Regions from separate parts of the Pseudactinotalea sp. Z1739 genome, predicted to be linked through region 2. Evidence: predicted binding sites of a transcription regulator. Region 2 holds the regulator's gene; the other holds the start of a gene.

Region 1 (5,355 bases), on a different contig from region 2:
GTGAGTACCTCGGGTTCGAACTCGAGGGCGAACGGCTGGGCACCCATTACTTCACCACCACCGCGCCCGGGTACGTGGGCTGGCGCTGGTTCGTCACCCTGACCCGCGCCCCGCGTTCGCGCACGCCCGCGGTGGCCGAGGTCGGGCTGCTGCCCGGTGACGGGGCGTTGCTGGCCCCGGAGTGGGTGCCGTGGGCCGACCGGCTGGCCCCGGGGGACCTGAGCGCCACCGACCGGTTGCCCTACGACCCCGACGATGAGCGTCTGGAGCGGGGGTATGTGGCCACCGGGGATCCCGAGGCCGACCGGGTCGCGATCCGCGAGTTGGGCCTGGGCCGGGATCGGGTGATGAACCGCAAGGCCCTGGATGCCGCCGCCACCCGCTGGTACAACGGCCCCGCCGGCCCGGACACCTCCGGGGCACGCCAGGCCGGAGCGGACTGTGCCTCCTGCGGGTTCATCGTGCCGCTGGCCGGGTCGCTGGGCACCCTGTTCGGGGTGTGCGCGAACGAGTGGTCCCCCGACGACGGCAAGGTGGTCTCCCTGGACCACGGCTGCGGGGCGCACTCGGAGACCGACGTGCGCCGCCAGGGTGGGGAGTGGACCCAGTCCGACCCGCACCTGAACGACCTGGAACTGGAAGTGGTCGTCTCGGTGGAGCGCAGCCGCGCCGAAGAAGAGGACGACGACGGCGGCGACGGGCTCGACGGGCGTGAGACCGCTGAGGGCGCTGACGGGCGTGAGACCGCCGAGGATGCTGGTAGCCCGCAGGCCACCGAGGCCACCCAGACGGACGACGGCGAGGGTGCTGAGAGCCCGCAGAGCGCCGAGGCCACCCAGACGGACGACGGCGGCGGCGCTGGCAGCAAACAGAGCACCGAGGCCACCCGGACCGACGACGACGTGGCGACTGCCGACAGCAGTGTTGACACGGATGCAGATAGCTCTACTGCGGACAACAGTGTTGACACCGATGCAGATGGCGCGGAGAGGCGCGAGGACGACGCTTAACCTCGGCGGGTGTGGAAAACGCCACCGCTACTGCTGCAACCGCGTCGCTGCCGCTACTGCCGCATGGTGAAGGTGTAGCCGCCGGCGGATGCTCGGCCCTGGTGATATCTGTGGTCGTGGGCCATCCGATGATGGCGATGACATAGTGGCACCGCGTTATCGAGATCGGTGGGTCCGCTGTGGGACCAGGGGATGGCGTGGTGGAGTTCGCACCAGGCGTAGGGGCGTTGGCAGCCGTCGGCGGCGCAGGTGGTGTGGCGCACGGTCAGGGCGGTGCGTTGGGGTTCGGTGAAGAGTCGTTTGCTGCGCCCCAGGTCGAGTGGGATCGACTTTCCGTTCAGGACCGTTGGGATGAGGCCGGAGTTGCAGGCGAGTTGGCGGGCCTGGGCGGCGGAGATCTTTTCTCCGGTGTCCAACCCGGCTGCTGCGAGTCGTCCGCGGAGTACGTCTTCATCGAGGGTGACCACGATCGTGGCCGCGGTTTTGGGGCTGAGGTGGTCGGTGGGTAGGTGTTCGATGAGTTCTGCCAGGGCCAGGCCGTGCGTGTTCGCCCAGTCGGTGCGCCGCCCGTGGGCTACCCGGGCGGGGTTGGGCAGCCCGGACAGGTCCTCCATCGAACTGTCGGTCGCGCCCGTGCCGCGGCGTGCCTCTGCACCCAGTCCTGTGCCCGGTCCGGGGACCGGCTGCGGGCCCGGACCCGCGCGGGTGCCTGCTGCGGTGGCACCGGGGGCTTTGCTGGTGGCGTCATCGGCACCGAAGAGCGCGTCCTCATCCGCACTGGTGTTGTCGAAGGCCTGACGGCCCGCGCCGGCGTTACCGAACGCCCCGGCACCGCTGCCTGCGTTGCCGGTGCTGTCGTCGGTGCTGTTGTCTGCGGGTCCGTTGGTGCGGCGGGGTGCGGTCATGGTGTGGATGATCTTGCGCAGCAGGTGGCCGTGGAAGACCGGGAGGGTGAAGTGTCCGGTGACGGTGCCGTCGTGGTTGTCCCGCAGTGTCAGACGCGTCTGTGCCCGGGCGCGGGCTTCTTCATCGGCGATTTGGCCCTCTTCGTGCGCGTCGACGGTCTCGCGGTCCCTCTTCAGCGCCTCCAGTTGCCGCCGGGCGCGTTGGCGCAGCGCTGACGGGGGTATCTGCTTGGCCTTGTCCACCAGGTCCGCTTCGACCCGGTTCCGCTCCGCGGCGGTGAGGCCTTCGGGGAGTTTCTCTCCGGCGCCCACGATGATCTCGGCGTGCTCGGCAGAGATATCGCCTCCATCCAGGGCCCGCTGGGTGGGGACACGATCGGTGAGCCGGGTGGCGAGTTTGGTCTCTCGGCTGGTCTCACGCCCGTCGTCGTTGGTGTGCTTGGCCGCCCATGAGGCGGTATCGGCATGACCGGATCTCTGGGCGGTTCTGGCCTGATCGGCGGCGGCGAGGACTTTGAGCTTGTAGGCCCGCACCCGCGACTCGATCCGCTTCAGATCCACCAGCAACTGTCCCTGCCCTGCAGCGTTCAACCCACGTGGGTCCAACCCCACCAACCCATCCAGCGCGGCATAGACCTCCTGGGTGGGGGAGATATGCGGGAGCGGGTGGACTGCCATAAACCCACACTACCTAGAACAGGCGTTCGAGTCAATGGTTCGAACGAAACTCTTTCACATTGCACACGTTCGATCCGATGCATGGCAGATTCGATGAAGCCCCTGCTCGTTCGTTGTGTTCCGGGCCGGTCGAAGCCAGGCCCGACGACGACGGCGGTGCCCGGCCGTTCAGGTCGCCGACCCGACCTCCTTGGCCAGCAGCGCCACGTGCAGGGCGGTGCGGGTTTCGGCGTCGGCCAGGTCCACGCCGAGGATGCGTTCGATCCTGCGCAGCCGGGCGTACAGGGCCTGCCGGCTCAGGTGCAGGGCGCGGGCCAGGGGAGCGATGGCCCCGCCGGCCTCTAGGTAGCGGCGCAGCACGGTGACCAGGCCGGTGCCGTGCTGGTCGTCGTGGATGAGCAGTGGGGCGAGTTGGCGCTCGGCGAAGGCGGTGAGGCGTTCGTCGCCACCCAGCAGCATCAGCAGCCCGCGGATCCCGATGTCGGCGATGCGGTGGTACGCCTTGCGGTGCTCGGCCGGGATCAGCGCGGCGGCGCGGGCGATGTAGCCGGCTTCGGTCAGGTCTGCCCCGGCCTGGGAGATGCTGTGCCGCTCCGGCGTGGCGCCCACCACCGCGCCCTGCCGGACGCCGCCAGGGGTGACCGCGGTGCGCCCCAGCGCTGCCGCGAACGTCTCCAGCGCCGCCTCCGGGCTCGTCCTTGCCGGTAGCGCTACCAATACCCCGACCAGGTCCTCGTCCAGCGGGCTGACCAACGCGGATAACTGCGCCTGGGCGATAGCGCGCGAGACCGCCTCGGCCAGGGCCTGCTCCGACCGCGGGCCGGCGAGCGGGTCGGCGCGGTGGTCGCTGAGCGGGTCGGCACCGCGGTCGCTGAGCGCGTCCGCACCCGGTGAGTCCGCGCCGTCGCGTCTGCCTGAGGCCGCCCCCGCCCCGGCCACCCCCGCCCCGGCCGCCCCCGCCCCCGCCCCAGCACCCCCGTCGTCGGCCCGCCCCCGCGCGACGCACAGCGCCAGGTAACGCTGCGCCCGCACCAGGCCGAACGCCTCGGCGGCCGCGCGCACGTCCTCATCGGGCGCGCGGGCACCGGTGTCGGCGAACCCGGCGAGGAAGCGCTGCAGGGCCCGGGAGCGCAGCGAGGCCGCATCGCGTTCCATCAACCGCGCCACCGCCAACGCCTGCGCGGCCCGCTCCACCAGCATCCGCGCCGCCGACGGGGGCACCACGGGCTTGCCCACCAGAACCAGCCGCCCCCAGTCGCCCTGGGTGCCGCCCACACCGGTCACCAGCCACCCGTGCTCGGGCACCTCGTGGGTGCCGCCCACCCGGTCCACCAGCCGGGAGCGGGCCGACCAGTCGGTCAGCACCTGCGCATCGGCCCGGGTGTAGGCGATCACCTCATGGGCCAGGTTCTCCAGCACCACCGCGGTGCCGGCCATCTGCGCGGTGCGCTCGATGATCTCCTGGGCATCGGCGCCGGCGACGGCCACCTGGGTGAAGACCTCATGCACCTGCCGGGTGAAGGTGAGCAGTTCGTGCTGATCGTCCACGATCCGGGCATGCACCGCCTCGGTGATGGTGACGAACTTGACCGTGCGGTGCAGCGCCACCACCGGCAGCGCCGCCGCACTGGCCTCATCGACCATCACCTGGGGCACCGAGGCGAAGCGCCGCCCCAGTTCCACCACCAGCGCCGCCGCCCCGGCCGTGGCCAGCCCGCGGATGTACTCGCGCTGGCGCGCCGGGTCGTCGGGCAGGGCCACCAGGGTGGTGAGCAGCAACTCCCCACCGGAGAGCAACGCCGCCGGGTCATCGCCTTCGAACACGTGCACCCACCGCACCGGCCGGTCCAACTGGTCCGCACCGGTGAGCAGCCGGGGGATCCCGGTCTGCACGGCGGGGGAGTCCAACACCTGACGCACCGTGATCGACATTGACACAGTGTATGGAATTCGCCCGCCAAACGAACAGTATGTACCTACCGCCGGGGCCCGCACGGGCGCAGACTGGCACTATGACCACCACCGACACAGCCACTGCCGCCTCCACCACCGCCAACACGCCCGTGTCCCACTGGGTGAACGGGCAGCCCTACGCCGGCACGGCCGAGCGCAGCGCCGAGGTGTTCAACCCCGCCACCGGCCAGGTCTCCTCCCGTGTGGCCCTGGCCGGCGCCGAGGACGTCGAGCACGCCGTGGCCGCCGCCACGGCTGCCTTCCCCGCCTGGCGGGACACGTCCCTGGCCAAGCGCACGGCCATCCTGTTCACGTTCCGGGAACTGCTGAACGCCCGCAAGCACGAGTTGGCCGAGATCATCACCGCCGAGCACGGCAAGGTGCTCTCCGACGCCCTGGGTGAGATCACCCGCGGCCAGGAAGTGGTTGAGTTCGCCTGCGGCATCGCCGACCTGGTCAAGGGCGGGATGACGGAGAACGCCTCCACCAACGTGGACGTGTACTCGGTGAACCACCCGCTGGGCCCGGTGGCGATCATCTCCCCGTTCAACTTCCCGGCCATGGTGCCGATGTGGTTCTTCCCCCTGGCCCTGGCCACCGGCAACACCGTGGTGCTCAAGCCCAGTGAGAAGGACCCCAGCGCCTCGTTGTGGCTGGCCGAACTGCTGGCCGAAGCGGGTCTGCCCGACGGGGTCTTCAACGTGGTCCAGGGCGACAAGGTCGCCGTGGACTCCCTGCTCACCCACTCCGACATCAAGGCCGTCTCCTTCGTCGGCTCCACCCCGATCGCCCGGTACGTCTACGAGACC
Region 2 (5,355 bases):
CTGCTGAAGGGCTGGCACAACTACCTGTGCCTGCACAAGGTGGCTGGCGGCTACCCGGCCGACGACGAGGGCACCCTCTTCGACGCCGCAGCCGCGGCCCCCTCGGCCGCCGAGGAGCACCCCGAGGGCCAGGACGACTCCCTGGGCGGACAGGTGCTGCGGTTGCGCAGGTGGGCCGAGGAGACCAGCACCGGGGACCGTGACGATCTGGTGCCCGGGGTCAGCGACCGGGCCTGGCGGCAGGTTTCCCTCACCTCCCTGGAGTGCCTGGGGCAACGCTGCCCGCTGCTGAACGACTGCTTCCCCGAACACGCCCGCCGCGCCGCCCGTGAGGCGGACCTGGTGGTGACCAACCACGCGATGCTGGGGATCGCCGCCTCGGGTTCCCCGAAGGTGCTGCCCGAACACCAGGTGCTCATCGTGGACGAGGCGCATGAACTCGCAGACCGGGTCACCGCCCAGGCCACGGTGGAGTTGTCCGCCGCGTCCGTGGAACGCACCGCCCGGCTCGCCCGCCGCCACGCCGGGATCGCGCTGTCCGCCCTGGAGGATGCCGCCACACATCTGCGCACCAACCTTGGTCTGGTGCCCGAGGGCCGCCTGCCCCAGGGCCTGCCGGCCGAACTGGTGCCCACGGTGCGCTCCATCGCCGAGGCGTGCCGGGAGGCGATGACGGCGGTGCGCAGCGAGCAGACCCAGGGCCAGGGCAAGGCCGAGGAAGCCGGTGGCCGAGCCATGGCGACGTCGGCGCTGCTGGTGCTGTTCGAGATCGCCGAACGCCTGCTCTCCGACAGTGTGGCGGAGCGGATCGACGTGCTCTGGTGCGAGCGCGGGCGCGCACCGGGGGAGGGTTCGCGGCTGAAGATCGCACCGCTGGACGTGGCCGGCCCGATCGCCTCCGAACTCTTCGCCGAGCGGGCCGCGGTGCTCACCTCGGCCACCCTCACCCTCGGTGGTACCTTCGACCACGCCGTGCGCAGCGTCGGGATGGGCTTCGGGCCCCACCGGGCCGTGCAGGTGTCCTCCCCGTTCGACTACGGCAAGCAGGGCATCCTCTACGTGGCCTCGCACCTGCCGCCGCCGGGCCGTGACGGCACGGCCCAGGAGGCCCTGGACGAACTCGCCGGACTGATCGAGGCCGCCGGCGGGCGCACCCTCGGGCTGTTCTCCTCCCGACGCGGTGCGCAGGCTGCGGCCGAGGCGCTGCGGGAGCGGCTGGACACCGAGATCCTGTTACAGGGCGAGGACTCGATCCCGGCCCTGGTGCGCCGGTTCTCCGCCGAACCCGCCACCTCCCTGTTCGGCACACTGTCGCTGTGGCAGGGCGTGGACGTGCCGGGGGAGGCATGCCAGTTGGTGGTCATCGACCGGATCCCGTTCCCGCGCCCCGATGACCCGATCCGCCAGGCGCGCCAGGAGGTGGTGGCTGCCGGAGGTGGCAACGGCTTCATGACGGTGGCTGCCAGCCACGCGGCTCTGCTGCTGGCTCAGGGCGCGGGCCGGCTGGTGCGTGGGGTGGCCGATCGTGGCGTGGTGGCCGTGCTCGACCCCCGGCTGCGAACGGCGCGCTACGGCAGTTTCCTGGCCAAGTCGCTCCCGCCGCTGTGGCCCACCACCGACGGTGACCTGGTCCGGGCCGCGCTGCGCAGGCTGTCCGGTGGTGGGGACGCACCGGCATGACGTCCGGTTTCCGCGTCCGGCCCTACCTGCACGCACCGAGCAGCACCGGCATGACGATCATCTGGTTCTCCCACACCGATGAACCCGGAGAAGTCGTTGTGACCGGCCCGGGCGCGCCCGGGCCGGTCACGTCCCGACCCGAGGCCCTCGACGTGCTGAGCCCTACCGAGGCTGAGCGCACCGAACTCATCGAGGGTCTGGCGCCCGGCTCCTGGCTGTACCCGGACGGGAACGTCCGCCACGTCGTCGTCCTGACCGGCTTGCGGCCACACACGCGGTACACCTACGCGGTCACCCAGGATGGCGAGCAGTACCGTGCCGCCTTCCGCACCGCTCCCACCGACGGGTCCTGGCAGCAGATCCATCTGGTGGCGCTGTCGGACTCCGAGACCGCTCCGGCTGGGCGGGTGACGCATCGCTCCTGGCCGGCCGGCCCCGGCGGGGAGTCCCGTCCCGACCCGCACGGTTTGTGGCGGGAGGCCTTCGGCGTGGCGGAGCACACTGCCGGCCGGCCCGTCCTGCGCTACCCGCTCACCAAGGCGGAGGGCTACCGGGCGGTGGTGAGCATGATCGCCCAGGAGGAGGCGGACCTCATCTTGCATCCCGGTGACCTGGTCGGCGGCGGGGGATACCAGCCCGCCTGGGATGAGTTCTTCACGATCAACGCCCCCTCGGGCCTGCTCTCGCGGGCACCGCTCCTGCCTGCGCTGGGAAACTGGGAGAACTTCGGCGCCCGCAACGGCCTGTACGGCACGCCGTCGGACCGTTCCCCGGTGGTGCGGGCCCGGGCCAAGTACCACGCCCACTTCCCGGGCCCGGACGGGGCGCGGGGCCGGGGCTACTACCGCCTCGACCACGGACCACTCACGATCCTGACGCTGGACTCCTCGAACGGGGAGCCCGACGACCATCGGTCCCGTTACGCCCGGCCCCTCACCGGGCGGGCCTACCGGGGCCCGGGCACCGATACCCAGGACCACTTCACCGCAACGGAGTACACCGCCGCCGGTGGCACGGACCTGAACGACATCGCCCCCGGCAGGCCGCAGTGGCGCTGGGCCGAAGAGAATCTGGCCGACGCCCGGGCGCAGGGCCGGATCATCCTGGTCCAGTTCCACCACGTGCCCTACTCCAGCGGTGCGCACGGCCTACCGATGGATCACGAGTTCTCTACCGGCCAGGGCGGAACCCCGATGCGCAGGTTCCATCGGATGTTCAGTGAATTCGGCGTGGCCGCGGTGCTCTGCGGGCACAGTGAACTGTTCGAGCGCTCGGTGGTGCCCGACGGCGACGAAGGCTCACCCGGGGTGCTCTACTACGACGTCGGTGTGGCCGGGGACAGCCTGGGTGGCGAACTGCGAGGGGGTGATGGGGAACTCCTGCGGTACAACCCGCACCGGGCCTGGACGGCCGACCAGGACGCTCCGGAGCGCTGGGAGGTGGCCGGCGACGGCAACCCGGTGCTGCGTGAGGGTGGCAAGCACTACGGCTACCTGGACATCAACCTCGAGCGCACCGGGACCGGAGCGCGGTTGACGCTGCAACCGATCCACGCCTTCCCGGTCCTGGACTCGCAGTACCGGGTGCTCCGGATCGAGCGACGCACCTACGACGACGAGGTGTGCCTGCGGATCGGACCGGACGGGCGGGTCACACCGAGCGCAGGACGCTGACCACCCGGCCCAGGATCTGGGCGTCGGATCCCTCGATCGGGGAGTAGGCGGAGTTGGCCGGCATCAGCCAGACCTCGCCCTCGGTGTGCTTGAGCGTCTTGACCGTGGCCTCACCGTCGATCATCGCCGCGACGATCTCACCGTTCTCGGCCACCGGCTGCTGACGCACCACGACGAAGTCGCCGTCGCAGATCGCGGCGTCGATCATCGAGTCGCCGGTGACCCTGAGCAGGAACAGGTCGCCGTCGCCGACCAATTGGCGCGGCAGCGGGAAGACGTCCTCCACCGACTGCTCGGCCAGCACAGGGCCGCCCGCCGCGATCCGCCCGACCACCGGGACGTAACTGGGCGAGGCGTCCACCTGCTCATCGGAGTCGGTGCTGAAGAACTGTTTCGGGCCGCGGGCCGAAGCCGGTGCCGGGCTCTCTTGCGCCGGCGCAGTGCCGTGGGGATCCAGGATCTCGATCGCGCGGGTGGAGATCGGGTCCCGGCGCAGGTACCCCTTCTCCTCCAGGACCTGGAGCTGGTACTTCACCGATGACGGGCTGGCCAGGCCCACGGCGGTGCCGATCTCGCGCATCGTCGGCGGGTACCCCTTGGTCTCGATGTTGGTGCGGATCGAGTCCATGATCCGCTGTTGCCGGACGGTCAGACCGGGGGAGTGGCCGGTCTGGTCCGGGTGCTGCCGGCTGGTGTCCTTGGGTCCCTCGGCCATCGTGTCCTCCTGCGGTTCGGTGCGGTTGCGAGCGGCTCTGCCATGGTCCCGTCACCGCGATGTCAGGGGTCGGTGGTGGGGTGTTCCCCATGACGTTCCCAAGCCTAGGCGTTACGGCGCCGAACAGGAAACATCTGTTCGACTGGCGTGTCGACTCTATCGAACGGCTGTGTTACTGTCCATACATGTGTTCGCAGAACATCAGTTCGAGGGTCGGTCGGTTGCCGGTCCCGGACGTGGCCCGAGGAGTAATCCGATGAGTGCACTGGCGATCCACCCCAGCCCCTCGACCCGGCGGGCCGCCCTGCGGCGGTCGCGGACGCGCCCCTGCGGGCACGCCGGCCCTGCACGTAACTCGACCTGTCACCTCAGCGTGGTTCCCGCAGTCTTCTCGGCGCCCGGAGCGGCTCCGGCCCCGGAGGCCCCGAAGGCTGCGCCGCAGAGCGACGTGCCGCGGGCCCTCGTACCCCAGCAGACCGAGGGCTCGGGCGGCCGGACCCGTCCCGTGACGCCCCTGGTGACGGCACCGGTTCGCCCGGCGGTACCGGTTCGTCCGGCGGCGCCGGTGCGCCCGGCCAGGGCGCGCGAACACGCCCCCCTGCGGCTGACCACCCGCGGACGGCGGGTGCTGGTCGCGCTTGGCTTCGCGCTGGCGATCGCCGTGGGCGGCGGGCTCGGCACCCTGCTGGCGCCGGAGGCGCAGACGCCGGCAGAGGTCTCCACCGTGGTGGTCCAGCCGGGCGAGAGCCTGTGGGTGATCGCGAGTGAGATCGCCGATCCGGGGCAGGACGTGCGCCAGGTGGTGGAGACCATCCGCGGCATGAACGGGCTGGAGCGCTCCACCGTGCACGCCGGTCAGGAGTTGAGCGTCCCGCAGGGCTGAGGAACCCGCTGGAGGGCGACGTCCCACACCGGAAGCCAGATGTGGCATTGTGTGTGCACCGAGCACGCCGTCACCAAGCCGGGAAGGGACGCGCCGATGCATTGTCCGTACTGCCGTAACCCCGACTCGCGGGTGGTGGACTCCCGCACCGCCGACGACGGCGGCAGTATCCGCCGCCGCCGGCACTGTCCCGAGTGCTCGCGCCGCTTCACCACGGTGGAGAGCACCAGCCTCACGGTGATCAAGCGATCGGGGGCGATGGAGCCGTTCAGCCGGGAGAAGGTCGTGGCCGGTGTGAGCAAGGCGTGTCAGGGTCGCCCGGTCTCCGCCGATGACCTGGCGCTGCTGGCCCAGCAGGTGGAGGAGTCCATCCGCGCCACCGGCGTGGCCGAGATCGACTCCCA

What was found. The regulator LexA, encoded in region 2, represses DNA repair genes until DNA is damaged. The targets are predictions, from matches to a motif close to TCGAACANNTGTTCGA.
Region 1: the regulator LexA is predicted to act here: its motif matches at 2,608-2,623, upstream of ACO0LV_RS16880 (DUF222 domain-containing protein).

The regions. Positions count from the first base shown of each region.
Region 1 covers NZ_JBMPQA010000015.1:79,982-85,336, forward strand. The annotation lists gene ACO0LV_RS16875 (DUF3027 domain-containing protein) at 1-1,010, shown strand, start outside; gene ACO0LV_RS16880 (DUF222 domain-containing protein) at 1,064-2,593, opposite strand; gene ACO0LV_RS16885 (PucR family transcriptional regulator) at 2,762-4,525, opposite strand; gene ACO0LV_RS16890 (CoA-acylating methylmalonate-semialdehyde dehydrogenase) at 4,606-5,355, shown strand, end outside.
Region 2 covers NZ_JBMPQA010000007.1:145,356-150,710, reverse strand. The annotation lists gene ACO0LV_RS11050 (ATP-dependent DNA helicase) at 1-1,680, shown strand, start outside; gene ACO0LV_RS11045 (metallophosphoesterase family protein) at 1,677-3,353, shown strand; gene lexA (transcriptional repressor LexA) at 3,331-4,068, opposite strand; gene ACO0LV_RS11035 (LysM peptidoglycan-binding domain-containing protein) at 4,442-4,951, shown strand; gene nrdR (transcriptional regulator NrdR) at 5,048-5,355, shown strand, end outside.